DNA from 2 places in the Pseudomonas sp. No.117 genome. Region 1 is predicted to be linked to the other one. Evidence: predicted binding sites of a transcription regulator. Region 1 holds the regulator's gene; the other holds the start of a gene.

Region 1 (4,015 bases):
GACGTGGTCATCACCCAGGGCAGCATGAAGATCACCGGCAACACCGTGACCCTGACCCAGGACAACCAGGGCAACATCAAGGTCGCGACCTCGGTAGGCAAACCGGCCTATTACGAGCAGAAGCCGTCGGCGGACAAGGACCTGGTCAAGGCCTACGCCCTGACCATCCAGTACTTCGCCCAGGAAAACCGCATCATCCTGATCGACCAGGCCAAGGTGATCCAGCAGGGCAACACCTTCGAAGGCGAGAAGATCGTCTACGACACCCAGCGCCAGATCGTCAACGCCGGGCGGGCCAACGGCAGCAAGGTCACCACGCCGCGGCCGCGGATCGACATGGTCATCCAGCCCAAGGATCAGCAGCAGTCGGGGCAGGGACAATGACGGTTACGCTCAAAGCCCAGCATCTGGCCAAGAGCTACAAGGGTCGTCAGGTCGTCCGCGACGTCAGCGTCAGCATCGACAGCGGCCAGATCGTCGGCCTGCTCGGCCCGAACGGTGCCGGCAAGACCACCTGCTTCTACATGATTGTCGGCCTGGTCAAGGCCGATCAGGGCCGGGTGCTGATCGACGACCAGGATGTCACCGCCCTGCCCATGCACGGTCGCGCCCGCGCCGGGATCGGCTACCTGCCCCAGGAAGCCTCGATCTTCCGCAAGCTGACCGTGGCCGACAACATCCTCGGCATCCTGGAAACCCGCAAGGACCTGGACAAGGCCGGCCGCCTGCGCGAGCTGGAAAGCCTGCTGCAGGAGTTCCACATCACCCACATCCGCGACAACCGCGGCATGAGCCTGTCCGGCGGTGAGCGGCGCCGCGTCGAGATCGCCCGCGCCCTGGCCACCGCGCCCAAGTTCATCCTGCTGGACGAACCCTTCGCCGGCGTGGATCCCATTTCGGTGGGCGACATCAAGCAGATCATCCGCCACCTCAAGGCCAAGGGCATCGGTGTGCTCATCACCGACCACAATGTCCGGGAAACCCTGACCATCTGCGAAACGGCCTATATCGTCAACGATGGCCAGCTGATCGCCGAAGGCACCGCCGAGGAAGTCCTCGCCAACGACCTGGTGAAGGAAGTCTACCTGGGCCACGAATTCCGCCTCTAGGCAAACCCAGGGAAACAAGGCATATAATTTGCTAACGCTCGCAGGGTTCGCGAGGTTCGGTGGCGCTGTTCGCGTCGGTAGACAAGGTGTAATTCCGCAGCCATGAAACCATCGCTAGTCCTCAAGATGGGCCAGCAGCTGACGATGACGCCGCAGCTGCAACAAGCCATTCGTCTGCTCCAGCTGTCGACGCTCGATTTGCAGCAGGAAATCCAGGAAGCCCTGGAATCCAATCCGATGCTGGAACGCCAGGAAGAAGGGGAAGACTTCGACCAGAGCGACTCTGCAGGCGACAGCGATGAGGCGGCGAACCCGGGCAACCTGGAAACCACCTTCAAGGAAACCTCGGTCGCCACCAACGAGATGGCCGACGAATCCGAATGGAGCGAGCGCATCCCCAGCGAGCTGCCGGTCGACACCGCCTGGGAAGACATCTACCAGACCAGCGCCAGCAGTCTGCCCAGCAACGACGATGACGAGTGGGACTTCACCACCCGCACCTCGGCCGGCGAGAGCCTGCAGACGCACCTGCTCTGGCAGCTCAACCTGGCGCCCATGTCGGACCTGGACCGCCTGATCGCCCTGGCGATCATCGACGGCATCGACACCGACGGCTATCTGCAGGAAAGCCTGGAGGACATCCACGCCTCCCTCGACCCGGAGCTGGAAGTCGATCTCGACGAGGTCGAGGTGGTGCTCAGACGCGTCCAGCAATTCGAACCGGCCGGCGTCGCCGCGCGCAACCTGCGCGAGTGCCTGCTGATCCAGCTGGCGCAGCTGCCTGCCACCCTGCCCCTGCTCGGCGAGGCCAAGCGCCTGGTCGGCGACTACTTGGATCTGCTCGGCAGCCGCGACTATGCCCAGCTGATGCGGCGCATGAAGATCAAGGAAGACGAGCTCAAGCCGATCATCGAGCTGATCCAGACCCTGCATCCGCGGCCGGGCTCGCAGATCGAATCCAGCGAAGCCGAATACGTGGTGCCGGACGTCATCGTGCGCAAGCACAACGAACGCTGGTTGGTGGAGCTCAACCAGGAAGCCGTGCCGCGCCTGCGGGTGAATCCGCAATACGCCGGCTTCGTCAAGCGCGCCGACAGCAGCGCCGACAACACCTACATGCGCAACCAGCTGCAGGAGGCGCGCTGGTTCATCAAGAGCCTGCAGAGCCGCAACGAGACCCTGATGAAGGTGGCGACCCAGATCGTCGAGCACCAGCGCGGTTTTCTCGAATACGGCGAAGAGGCCATGAAGCCGCTGGTCCTGCACGACATCGCCGAGGCGGTGGGCATGCACGAATCGACCATCTCGCGGGTGACCACCCAGAAATTCATGCACACCCCGCGTGGCATCTACGAACTCAAGTACTTCTTCTCCAGCCACGTCAGTACCGCCGAGGGTGGCGAATGCTCCTCCACCGCGATCCGCGCGATCATCAAGAAATTGGTGGCGGCGGAAAACGCGAAAAAGCCGTTGAGTGACAGCAAGATCGCTGGTTTACTGGAATCGCAAGGTATACAAGTCGCTCGACGCACGGTGGCTAAGTATCGGGAATCCCTGGGTATCGCTCCGTCCAGCGAACGCAAGCGTCTCCTCTGACGCGTCCTGATGTGACCGTGCCTCGATCGACTCTTGTCACGTCGGCGAGCAGCTTCGCCGATCGCAGCCCGGCAATAAGGAGAAGCGGTATGCAAGTCAACATCAGTGGCCATCAGCTCGAAGTAACAGAAGCCCTGCGTGACTACATCGGCGAGAAACTCGCCCGCCTCGAACGGCACTTCGACCGTATTACCAACGTCCAGGTCATCCTCGAAGTGGACAAGCTCAAGCAAAAGGCCGAAGCCACCCTGCACGTCGCCGGCGCCGCGGTGGTCGCCAACTCCGAGCACGACGACATGTATGCCGCCATCGATCTCCTGGCCGACAAGCTCGACCGCCAACTGATTAAACACAAGGAAAAATCGATCGAACGCCAGCAGGGCGTCGGCGTCCGCTGAGGTTTCGATCGCCGCTTTATGATCAGACTCGAAAACATCCTGACCCCCGGCCGCACCCAAACGGGTGCGCCGGGTGGCAGCAAAGCCGCCGTACTGGAACGCATCGCCGAACTGGCCGCGCAGGAATTGCCCGGCCACGACGCGGCGCATATCTACGAATGCCTGATGGCGCGCGAGCGCCTGGGCTCCACCGGCTTCGGCAACGGCATCGCCATCCCCCACTGCCGCCTGGCGGGCCTGCAACAGCCGCTGTGCGTGCTCTTCCACCTGCAACACCCGGTGGACTTCGATTCCCTGGACGGAGCGCCAGTGGACCTGGTGTTCGTCCTGCTGGTCCCCGAGGCCGCCACCGAACAGCACCTCACCCTGCTGCGCCAGATCGCCGGCATCCTGGACCGGGCCGATATCCGCGAGCGGCTGCGCAAGGCCGGGGACAGCCAGGCGCTCTATCAGATCGTCGTCGAGGCTCAGAGCGGACACTGACATGCACCTCATCATCGTGAGCGGACGTTCCGGGTCGGGCAAGAGTACGGCGCTCAACGTGCTTGAGGACAATGGCTTCTATTGCATCGACAACCTGCCGGCCAGCCTGCTGCCCGACCTGGCCCAGCATGCCCTGACCGACATGGAGCGGCCCCAGCCCAAGGTCGCCCTGTCCATCGATGCGCGCAACCTGCCCAGCCAGCTGCAGCGCTTTCCTGAATTGCTCGAACAGGTGCGTAGCCGCAACATCCGTTGCGACATCCTCTACCTGGACGCCGATGACCAGACGCTGCTCAAGCGCTTTTCCGAGACGCGCCGCCGGCATCCGCTGTCCAACCAGGAAAGATCCCTGGCGGAGGCCATCCACGACGAACAGGTGCTGCTGTCGCCCATCGCCGACCTGTCCGACCTGAAGATCGACACCACCCA
Region 2 (4,015 bases), on a different contig from region 1:
AAGGCGCGGCCCAAGGCGGCTAAGGCCTTGAAGGCTTTGAAAAGAGCGGGGAGGGAGGAAACGGAGGGATGGTGCCGGAGATAGGAGTCGAACCTACGACCTTCGCATTACGAATGCGCCGCTCTACCAACTGAGCTACACCGGCACGAAGCTTTCAATAATAAGTCCGAGCCTCGTCACTATGCAAGCCTGCCGAACGGACCGGCAGCAGGGGCTGTGGCGATGTGTCGCACTGTCACAGCGGCCTGGTGTCGGGTTTCAAACAACGATCCCGGTTCGACAAGGCTGCCGCTGAAGAGGCTGTTGGTCAGGCCAGGGGACGTCCGGGAAACCTTTGCGGCAATCGTCCTACCTAAATCTTCGCGGTCACAGTCGGGCCGCACCTCGAAGATCCTGGGCTGCTGGCTGGCCACCCATAGCGGAGAACCCCGATGACCGATTACTCCCTTACCCGTCGTAACGTACTGGTCGGCTCCGCGGTTGGCCTGGCCGCGGCGGCCTCCGGCGCTGCCGTCGCCCAGGAGGGCACCGCTACTGCCCGTCCAGCCAAGCCGCTGCAGGATCCCCGCACCAAGTACACCCGCGAGCCGTTCAAGGAGCAGCGCCAGGAGTGGCCGGCGCTGACCAGCAAGATGGAGCCGCGCCCCGATCACGGCGAGACCAGCTACCACGGCTCGGGCCGCCTGGCCGGGCGCAAGGCGCTCATCACCGGCGGCGACAGTGGCATCGGCCGCGCGGTGGCCATCGCCTTCGCCCGCGAGGGCGCCGATGTCGCCATCAACTACCACCCCTCCGAAGAGTCCGATGCCCAGGAGGTGGTCAAGCTGATCAGGGACGCCGGTCGCAAGGCCATCACCCTGCCAGCCGACATCCGTACCCAGGAGGCCTGCGAAGAGGTGGTGAGCAAGGCCATCCAGCAACTCGGTGGTCTGGACCTGCTGGTGAACAACGCCGCCTACCAGCAGAGCAAGGTCGACATCCTCGAGATCACCGACGAACAATTCGACCGCACCTTCAAGACCAACGTCTATCACGTCTTCCGCTTCAGCAAGGCCGCCATCCCGCACCTGCCGCCGGGCGCCAGCATCATCAACACCGTCTCGGTGAATTCCTACGATCCCGGCGAAGAACTGATCGACTACGCCTCGACCAAGGCCGCCATCCTCAATCTCACCAAGGGCATGGCCAAGCAGCTGGCCAAGAAGGGCATTCGTGTCAATGCCGTGGCACCGGGTCCGGTGTGGACGCCGCTACAGGTGGCAGGTGGGCAGCTTGAGGGGCAGATGAAGGAGTTCGGGCAGGATACGCCGCTTGGCCGGGCAGGACAGCCGGCGGAGTTGGCGGGGCTCTATGTGGCGCTGGCGGAAGAGGATGCGAGTTTTAGTACGGGGACTGTAGTGGGGGCTTTTGGGGGGAAGGGGATGCCGTGAATAGGGTAAGATTCTAGCTTGAGGGGGTTTTAATTTTCAGTATGAGATGTGATTCATTTATCTCGGCAATCAAGTCTTTCCCTCGGAAAACAGCTTTAAAACAATGCGGTTTTATTTGGGGCTTTTGCCCTAAGTTGCATTCACGCGCTTTTTTATCTATGTTATCGCTTTGGCTTGAGACCGCGGTCCATCGACTTTTTTGTAGTGCATAATCTAATCCTTGTGATTCAAGAATTACGCCTTCAGTAAGTTCGTCACTGTTAAAGGAGCGCCTCACTGCTAAGGTTTCTAATCCAATAGGGGAAAGAGTGGCAGGTGGATCTAGCTTTCCTAAGCTAAATATTCTTACATCTTCATTGCTGTAAATCTTTATAATATCGAATTCATATATAGCTATAGCTGGACACTTTTGGCGAATGCCGAAAAGAGAGTATAAAGAAAATATTATAACCAGAATGGCCAGTATTGACTTTTCAAATGTATTTTCAATTGCATTTTTTTTGGGCTTGAGAATATGTTCTAAGGCAGGTCCGGCTAGGGCCAAACCTCCATAAAATATCGCAATCTCTTTGAGGAGGGTTTCGGCTATCGCTATCTGGAAAAGTGTCCAGTTACAAATTAGTACTGACCCTGTCACTGCGATTGCCAGAGAAAGCAGCGATATTGGCTTTGATCTGATCTGTTTAGCCATTTTAACTCCAAAAGGGCTGCAAAAGCAGCCCTTTCGAAAAACGCTTTATTAGCTTCTGCACTCGGCAGGCGCATATTTGCCAAGCAAAGTAGCACCACCGGGTGCTCCAGTCTTTCCTGCGGCAAAGCAAGTCCAAATAATCGGATCTGTTGGGGGGGTGCCTGCTACGAGTGCAGCGCCATTAGACGTGGGTACGAATACGATTTGGTTTGCGCCAGCAGCAGCAATTCTCGTGGTGTAAGCTACAGTTATTACACCACTTGCTGTTGTGATTGCGGAGCTAGTCACGTTGTTCGAGTTAATTGGGTTGGTGCAAGTTCCAGCGGCTGTGCAAGTAGTGCCCGTGCCGGTGCGATAGCCAGCTCCCAAGCCTCCATTGGCTGCAGGTGTGGCATTTGCCGCATTATCTGCTACTACAGTCTTAGCCTCCGACGCGAATCCCATACCTTCCGCGACGCGGCTACGAATTGTGTAGTCTTGGTATGCGGGGATGGCCACTGCGGCCAAGATACCGATGATCGCAACCACGATCATCAGCTCAATCAAGGTAAAGCCTTTCTGAGCTTTCATTTCAACTCTCCGAGGTTGGGTCAGGCCAACGTGCCTGTCAGGGGTAAAGCATAGGCCGTGCCAAAGAAAAGTGCCTACTGCAGCACGTTTTCTCTGTCGATGCCGTCAACAAAGGGGCAGGTCATGACAAAAAATGTCAGTGGTCAGGCGTCATTTTGCGGGCGGGGCAGGGGGGTGCTATAAGGCCAGCTAACGCAGGCTTGGGTGATCGACGATGAATGAGACGGTGATGCTGTCAGGACTGGCGCGGCAACTGGTGGATGCGCAGTTGTTGGCGGAGTCGGCTGCCCAGCAGGCGGTGGTCAAGGCCAAGCAGGCCAAGGTGCCGCTGGTGACCTATCTCGTTCAGCAGCGACTGGTGCAGAGCCGGCCCTTGGCGGAGCTCGCTGCCCAAGAGTTCGGCGTGCCCTTCCTCGATCTGGCGGCCATCGACAAGGAGCAACTCCCCAAGGACATCGTCAACGAAAAGCTGATGCAGCAGCATCATTTTCTGCCGCTGAGTAAAAGGGGCAACAAGCTCTTCATCGCGCTCTCCGACCCAACCAATCAGCAGGCCATCAATGATGTGTCCTTTGGCAGCAAGCTGGCGGTCGAGGTGGTGCTGGTCGAGGACGACAAGCTGCACCAGGCCATAGAGCGCTATCTAGATACCGGTACGGGTGGTCTGGATCTGGGTGATATCGATCTTGATCTGGAAACCGATGGTGGTGAGCGGCCCCAGGAAGCCGTAGCCGGAAGCGATGCCGACGACGCGCCGGTGGTGAAGTTCGTCAATAAGATGCTGCTCGACGCCATCAAGAAGGGCTCGTCCGACCTGCACTTTGAGCCCTATGAAAAGATGTACCGAGTGCGCTTTCGTACCGATGGCATCCTGCACGAGGCGGCGCGGCCGCCGGTGCAACTGGTGTCGCGTATCTCCGCGCGACTCAAGGTGATGTCCAATATGGATATCTCTGAAAGACGCAAACCCCAGGACGGCCGGGTCAAGCTTAAGGTGTCCAAGACCAAGTCCATCGACTTCCGGGTCAATACCTTGCCCACGCTCTGGGGCGAGAAGATCGTGATGCGGATCCTGGACTCCTCGAGTGCCCAGATGGGTATCGACGCCCTGGGCTACGAGGATGTGCAGAAGGAGCTGTACCTGCAGGCGCTGAAGCAGCCGCAGGGCATGATCCTGGTGACCGGGCCGACCGGTTCGGGCAAGACGGTATCCCTCTATACCGGCCTCAATATCCTCAATACCGAGGACATCAATATTTCTACTGCGGAAGACCCGGTGGAGATCAACCTGGAGGGCATCAACCAGGTCAACGTCAATCCGCGC

What was found. The regulator sigma-54, encoded in region 1, starts transcription at its own class of promoters, with help from an activator protein. The targets are predictions, from matches to a motif close to ANTGGCATNNANNTTGCTNT.
Region 2: the regulator sigma-54 is predicted to act here: its motif matches at 2,737-2,756, upstream of ACYJP6_RS23495 (pilin).

The regions. Positions count from the first base shown of each region.
Region 1 covers NZ_BAAJNP010000002.1:384,048-388,062, forward strand. Annotated here, with positions in the region: gene lptA (lipopolysaccharide transport periplasmic protein LptA) at 1-384, shown strand, start outside; gene lptB (LPS export ABC transporter ATP-binding protein) at 381-1,109, shown strand; gene ACYJP6_RS05280 (RNA polymerase factor sigma-54) at 1,212-2,705, shown strand; gene hpf (ribosome hibernation-promoting factor, HPF/YfiA family) at 2,795-3,103, shown strand; gene ptsN (PTS IIA-like nitrogen regulatory protein PtsN) at 3,122-3,586, shown strand; gene rapZ (RNase adapter RapZ) at 3,588-4,015, shown strand, end outside.
Region 2 covers NZ_BAAJNP010000010.1:183,227-187,241, reverse strand. Annotated here, with positions in the region: tRNA gene ACYJP6_RS23510 (tRNA-Thr) at 70-145, opposite strand; gene ACYJP6_RS23505 (SDR family oxidoreductase) at 432-1,430, shown strand; gene ACYJP6_RS23500 (hypothetical protein) at 1,444-2,121, opposite strand; gene ACYJP6_RS23495 (pilin) at 2,170-2,691, opposite strand; gene pilB (type IV-A pilus assembly ATPase PilB) at 2,906-4,015, shown strand, end outside.